3 regions of the Priestia sp. YIM B13489 genome follow, and region 2 is predicted to be linked to each of the others. Evidence: riboswitches for the same ligand, from Rfam matches in the RefSeq annotation. Region 2 holds a riboswitch; each other region holds the start of a gene.
What was found. A riboswitch is a leader RNA that binds a small molecule or an ion and turns the genes downstream of it on or off. The one in region 2 is predicted to bind cyclic di-AMP.

Region 1 (2,269 bases), on a different contig from region 2:
ACGTCCGCGTGTAGAGACGGTGGACCAAATGTCTTATGGACAAGCACTGGGTATAGGACTGTTTCAATGTATTGCTCTTTGGCCAGGTTTTTCTCGTTCAGGCTCAACGATTTCAGGAGGGGTTCTTCTTGGAATGAGCCATAAGGCAGCGGCAGATTTTACATTTATTATGGCAGTGCCAATCATGGCAGGAGCAAGTGGACTTTCATTGGTTAAAAACTGGCAGTATTTCACATCAGATGCACTACCGTTTTTTATTGCTGGTTTTATCAGCGCCTTTATTTTTGCGCTGGTGTCTATTCGCTTTTTCCTGAAATTAATTAATCGTATCAAATTAGTACCATTTGCACTATATCGAATTGTGTTAGCAGCTATTCTATATTTTGTATTTTTATAAAATAAACATGCGTGTTCTTTAGTCCCTTAAACTTCTAATAGAGACTCAAAGAGCAAGAAAAAGCTATTGCAACATTGCAATAGCTTTTTTGTATAAATATATATTATCGCCTTTTGAAAGCGTTTTATAAACATGGGTATTGACAAAACGTGTCGAAAAATAGTAAATTAATATTTGTGCAGTATAAAGTTAAGTAAAAGTAAGACTTCTGTTTAGTTTTATTGACTGTAAAAAACGTATGACAACGTATAGATCGTTTTAATTTTATAAAAACTGAATAATAAGCTTAATCGTATAGAGCGGGGGAATCATTATCGGCAGTAAAGCTGCCTTGGGGTGAATCCTTACAAAAGGTAGGAAACTCTCAATTCCGAATCCGACAGTTAACCCCGTTTGCTTTATTGAGAGAAAGAGCCCAAAATAGCGTAAGTAAAAGGCTGTTCTTTCTTAAGAATAGTCTTTTTTTGTTTTTTCAGAAAAGTATATACAAATGTCATACATCTTTGGGGAGGTACATCTATGAAAAAAATTCGTTTTGGTTTGGCTACGCAGATTTTTACCGGATTAATCCTCGGTGTTCTTGTAGGGGTAATTTGGTTTAACGATCCGCGTGTAGTAACATACCTACAGCCGCTAGGAGACCTATTTTTAAGGTTAATTAAGATGATTGTTATTCCAATTGTTATCTCAAGCTTAGTCGTTGGAGTTGCAGGAGCAGGGAGCGGCAAACAGGTTGGAAAGCTCGGCGTTAAAACCATTCTCTATTTTGAAATTATTACGACTTTTGCAATTATAATCGGTGTATTGGTTGCTAATATTTTTCATCCTGGGCAAGGTGTAGACATTCATTCAGCACAGAAGAGTGATATTTCACAATATGTTGAAACATCCAAACAGCAAGAAGGAAAGTCAGTGGCTGAAACTTTCTTACACATTGTTCCAACAAACTTTTTCCAGTCAATTGTTGAAGGAGATATGCTAGCAATTATCTTCTTTACAGTGTTATTTGCACTAGGAGTAGCGGCAATTGGGGAAAGAGGAAAGCCAGTTGTACAATTCTTCGACGGCGTTTCTCACGCAATGTTTCACGTGGTAAACCTTGTAATGAAAGTGGCGCCAATTGGTGTATTTGCTTTAATTGGTGTAACAGTTTCAAAATTCGGCTTAGAGTCACTCCTTTCATTAGGAAAGCTTGTTATCTTAGTTTACTTAGCGTTAATTTTCTTCCTACTTGTTGTATTAGGAGGAATCGCGAAATGGGCAGGAATTAACATTTTCCACTTATTCCGCTATATGAAAGATGAACTGTTGTTAGCATACAGTACATCTAGTTCTGAGACAGTTCTTCCGCGAATTATGGAAAAACTTGAAAAGATGGGCTGTCCAAAAGCTATCGTATCGTTCGTTGTACCAATTGGTTATACATTTAACCTAGATGGTTCCGTTCTTTATCAAGCGATTGCAGCGTTATTCTTAGCGCAGGTGTACGGTATTGATTTAACGATCGTTCAACAGCTGACGCTCATTCTGGTATTGATGGTTACATCTAAAGGAATGGCTGCCGTGCCAGGAACATCATTTGTTGTATTACTGGCTACTCTTGGAACAATCGGGGTTCCGGCAGAAGGATTAGCCTTCATTGCTGGAGTAGACAGAATCATGGATATGGCACGTACGGTTGTTAACTTAGTAGGAAACACACTAGCAGCAATTGTGATGTCTAAATCTGAAGGCAAATTTGACCCTAAAAAAGGTACAGAGGTCATGAGAGCCGGCTAATTTATAAATTAAAAAGCTACTTATTCTATTCAAAAAATTAGAATAAGTAGCTTTTTTCATAATAATTCCTTTATTATTATGGAAATTGACCCT
Region 2 (2,269 bases):
ACCGGTAAGAAAATGAGCACGGACCATACTTGTGAAAACTTCGTTGTAAACAAAATAATTAGCACAGTTAAGGTAATGAGGGCACCAATTAAGTTAATGGTTAGCTTCCCTTGCCAACCGGCCGGCTTTTCTCTAAGCCATTTGACAATCATGCCTGTTTGAGAAAGCGTAAATGGAATAAACACCCCGACTGCATAAAGAGGAATTAATTGTTCAGTCGCTCCTTTAAAAGCTACAATTAAGACAATAGAAGCAATTCCAAGGGTCACAATTCCATTTGAATAGCCTAGTCGATCGCCACGAATTTGAAACATTCTTGGCATGTATTTATCAGACGATAAGTTGACAGCCAGCAAAGGGAAAGCTGAAAAGCCCGTATTCGCCGCTAGCACTAGAATTAGAGCTGTTGTGCCTTGAATAAAATAATAAAATCCATTTCGCCCAAACACACTCGATGCAATTTGTGATACAACCGTTTCATCTGCTTTTGGAGAAATGCCAAGCCAATAAGCTAAAAACGTGATGCCAGAAAATAAAACGGCTAAAATACCGCCCATCAGCATTAATGTATGAACAGCATTTTTTGCACCTGGCTCTTTAAAGTTAGGCACTGCATTTGAAATAGCTTCTACACCTGTTAATGCTGAACAGCCTGACGAAAAAGCTTTTAATAATAAAAACAAACTAATACCTGGCACTACTGTACCGAGAGAGGGATGAAGCTCAGGTGAAACTTGACCTGTCGCTATTTTAAACAAGCCTACCGCTATTAACAAAATAAGAGCAATAACAAATAAATAAACCGGATAAGCTAATACAGAAGCGGATTCTGTTACACCACGTAAATTTAAGACGGTAATAAAAATCACCAGCAAACACGCAATTACTACATTGTAATGATGCAGCGTTGGAAAAGCCGAAGTTAAAGCATCGGTTCCTGCTGAAACGCTCACAGCAACTGTTAAAATATAATCCACCAACAGTGATCCTCCAGCTATAAGCCCAGGATTTTCTCCTAAATTGGTTTTCGAAACAATATAAGCTCCTCCGCCTTGCGGATACGCATAAATAATTTGACGATACGAAAGAATTAAAGCCGTGAGCAGAACCAATACCCCAAGCGCAATTGGAATCGAATACCAATAGGCAAGAACGCCGACTGTTGCAAGTACAATCAAAATTTGTTCTGTTCCATAAGCCACTGAAGATAAGGCATCTGATGATAAAATAGCCAGCGCTTTAAGCTTACTAAGCTTTTGATCGCCTAACTCTTTTGTTTTAAGCGGCTTTCCAATCAATAATCGTTTGAGAACTGAATAGTTCACGTAATTTCCCTCCGATGATTGCTTAGCTACTATTTACTGTTCATTGCTAAGCTCCGTTACAAGTTCACGAATAAGTGATATTACTCCTAAAAAATACCTTTTTATGTTAAAAAAGCGCACAAAAAAAACACTAAGGGTTCTCAGCGTTTTTACACAGCTTAAACCTCCTCTCCAAAACGCTTATGGGGTTAGCTGTCGGATTCGGGCTATGAGAGTAGCCCTACCTTTAAAAAAGGATTCACCCCAAGTGACAATGCACAAATTTGGGTCCCCCACTTCTGACGAATTAAGCGATAACAGGTCAATATAATTTTCGGTTAAAGGGTATGATCGATAACATGTTTCTTTCATAACTATCCTTTGTTCTTAGATAATATACTCCCGTACAAATGGTTTGTAAAGCATTATTTTACGCAAACCATAAAATAGTGCTTAAGGCGCTTTTAACAGAAAAACAAAAGGTCTTCTGCCCGCTTACAGAAGACCTTTTTGCTTTAACTTTTTGCTTTTAAAACGGCTGCTAGCTTGTTTTTCGTTTGAGGACCATAAATGCCATCCACATCATAAGGAAGATACACAAGCTGAAAACGTCTGACTGCATCTTTCGTTTGAACTCCATATATTCCGTCTACTGAACCTACTTTAAAATTCACCGCGTTTAATGCTTTTTGAAGCTGCTTCACGGCTTCTCCAGAATCACCTTGTTTTAAAATTCCATTTGGAAGTGGATATTGTTCCGAAGGTGGAGTTGGTGACGGTGTTGGAGATGGGTTTGGTGAAGTCCCTGAAGGAATAACAATTGTTTTTCCAACCTGTAGTGTTAAAGGATCAGAAAGCCCTGTATTCGCTTCTTGAAGCGCTTGTACTGTTATGTTGTACTTCTGTGCAATACTGTAAAGCGTATCTCCTTGCTTGATCGTATACGTTTTTGTACCTGGTTCAGA
Region 3 (2,269 bases), on a different contig from region 2:
AATCACTTTTCATCTTTTAAATGACTCAATAATGCAGGAGCCATCTCTACGTGAGAAAGGGCGATGTGTGAAATCGTTTTGGCATAAGGTGTAATTTCGTTAATAAATTGTTCGAGTATGTGCAGGTGAGGAAGCTGAAGCTTTGTAATAAAGCAGGCTTGCCCGGCGATGCGTTCACAGAATAAAGCGTAGGGATACTGAGAAATAAATCGTTTAAAACGCTCGTGCTCTCCGTTTTTCATCGTTACTTCAATAAAACACGACACGGGCAAATGCAGCTTTTCATAATCAATATCAATCGTATACCCTTTTATAACGCCAAAGCTCTCTAGCTGTCGTACTCGCTCTGCCACCGAAGGAGGAGACAAGTTAATTTGTTTTCCTAGCTCTCGTAAGGAAAGGCGGCTGTTTTGCTGCAGCGCCTGCAAAATCGATAAATCAATTTCATCAATTTTCAATTGAAAACCTTCTTTCTCATTAACGTTTCATTTGATTAGTAATAGTAGATAAGATGTTTTATATGTAATCTGAAATTTCCATTTTTCTTACTATAATAATTAAAAAGGAGTGAGTAAAAAATGGCAAGAGTTTTGTTAGCAAACGAAGAGGGAACAAATTTTGAAAAAGCATTGAATTTAATTCCGCATGTAAAAAGATTGTATGATGAGCTTTACGACACGCTTTGGAACAGCGATATAGTAGAAAAAGAGACTAAGGAAAAAATAAGGCTTTATCTAGCAGGTGTTAACGGCTGTGAGACGTGTATGAGCATGTCATATGTAGGCGATGAGACGCTTAATCAAAAAGTGTTAAGAGAAAAAGAGCTGGAAGAAAAAGATCGCCTGCTGTTTCGATTTATTGATGTATACCGGGTGCGTCCAAGGGAGTTGACGGATGCTGATATGAATCAATTAAAGAAATTTTACAGTGATACGCAGCTGTTAGAGCTTTTAGCTGTTATTAATTTATTTGATCAATTTCACAAAATGATTGTCAGTTTAGATTTATACGATTTTTGCAGCTTGCAGGGCAAGTGAGGTCTTCCCTAAAAATATCTTGACAGACAAAATCCACAGGAGTAAGATAGCTTTCGTGAAGTGAAATGTATCATGAATCGAATCGATTATTCTAAAAAATAGATCATAGACATTTGAATAAAAATCGCTTAATCCATTACGGAGCGGAGGACCCATTATTTACGCACATATTGTGCTCCGGGGTGAATCCTTAAACAGGTAGGGTTACTCTTAAAACCCGAACCCGACAGCTAACTTCGCAAGCGTTTTGAGGGGGAAGAGTGTGAAAAAACACAGGAGCCTTCCTGTGTTTTTTTGCGCTTTTTTTAAGAAAAAGATGTAATTTTTTAGAAAAAGTATAAGCTAAGAGAACACACAGCAGTTGAAGAAAGGAATAAATACATTATGAAAAAACAGTTTGCTGTATTGGGATTAGGTCGTTTTGGAGGCAGTTTGGTTGAAGAGTTTGCTAATCTGGATGTGGATGTGCTCGCTATTGACCGCAATCAGGAGGTAGTAAATAAATTTAGCAACTCAGCTACATATGTTGTGCAGGCGAATGCAATTGATGAAGCTAGCTTAAAGGGGCTAGGTATTCGCAATGTTGATCATGCTCTTATTTCGTTTGGGGATGATATCGAAGCGAGCGTGCTCGCAACGATGCTTTTAAAAGATATGGGCGTTAAGCAAGTATGGGTAAAAGCAGTGAATATGTATCATCAAAAGGTGCTGGAGAAAATAGGAGCGGACAAAGTCATTCATCCTGAGCGCGATATTGCTAAGCGTATTGCTCATCACGTGGTGTCAGAAAAGATCATTGATTACATTGAACTGTCAAAGGATTATAGTATTGTCGAAATTGTGGCCTCTAAGAAACTTCATAATAAAACGCTGTTTGATTTGAACATTCGTGCCAAGTACGGCTGCAACATTATCGGCTTTCAGCGAAAAGACGGGGAAATGGTGATTTCGCCTACCGCGCATGAAATAATTGAACAAGGAGATATGCTGATTGTTATCGGACATAATCGCGATTTGAACCGTTTTGAAGAAGAAGGAGTTTAACTTATGAAAAAACAAATCATTAAACTCACCCCTCCGCAGCTGCTTGTCTCCATTTTTGGCGGAGGAATTATTATAGGTGCTCTTCTATTGATGATGCCTGTTTCTACTACTGAGCCCATCCGGTGGGTAGACGCCCTTTTTACGTCTACTTCCGCGATGACAGTAACCGGCTTAGCCGTCGTAGATAC

Region 1: another riboswitch for cyclic di-AMP. It lies ahead of ACFX4W_RS14380 (glutamate/proton symporter GltT); the one in region 2 lies ahead of ACFX4W_RS04030 (APC family permease).
Region 3: another riboswitch for cyclic di-AMP. It lies ahead of ACFX4W_RS25235 (potassium channel family protein); the one in region 2 lies ahead of ACFX4W_RS04030 (APC family permease).

The regions. Positions count from the first base shown of each region.
Region 1 covers NZ_JBHZOQ010000053.1:1,662,870-1,665,138, reverse strand. The annotation lists gene ACFX4W_RS14385 (undecaprenyl-diphosphate phosphatase) at 1-397, shown strand, start outside; cyclic di-AMP (ydaO/yuaA leader) riboswitch at 671-810, shown strand; gene ACFX4W_RS14380 (glutamate/proton symporter GltT) at 917-2,176, shown strand.
Region 2 covers NZ_JBHZOQ010000036.1:425,031-427,299, forward strand. The annotation lists gene ACFX4W_RS04030 (APC family permease) at 1-1,325, opposite strand, end outside; cyclic di-AMP (ydaO/yuaA leader) riboswitch at 1,488-1,628, opposite strand; gene ACFX4W_RS04035 (N-acetylmuramoyl-L-alanine amidase) at 1,820-2,269, opposite strand, start outside.
Region 3 covers NZ_JBHZOQ010000053.1:3,757,975-3,760,243, reverse strand. The annotation lists gene ACFX4W_RS25245 (Lrp/AsnC family transcriptional regulator) at 3-458, opposite strand; gene ACFX4W_RS25240 (carboxymuconolactone decarboxylase family protein) at 579-1,037, shown strand; cyclic di-AMP (ydaO/yuaA leader) riboswitch at 1,153-1,297, shown strand; gene ACFX4W_RS25235 (potassium channel family protein) at 1,422-2,081, shown strand; gene ACFX4W_RS25230 (TrkH family potassium uptake protein) at 2,085-2,269, shown strand, end outside.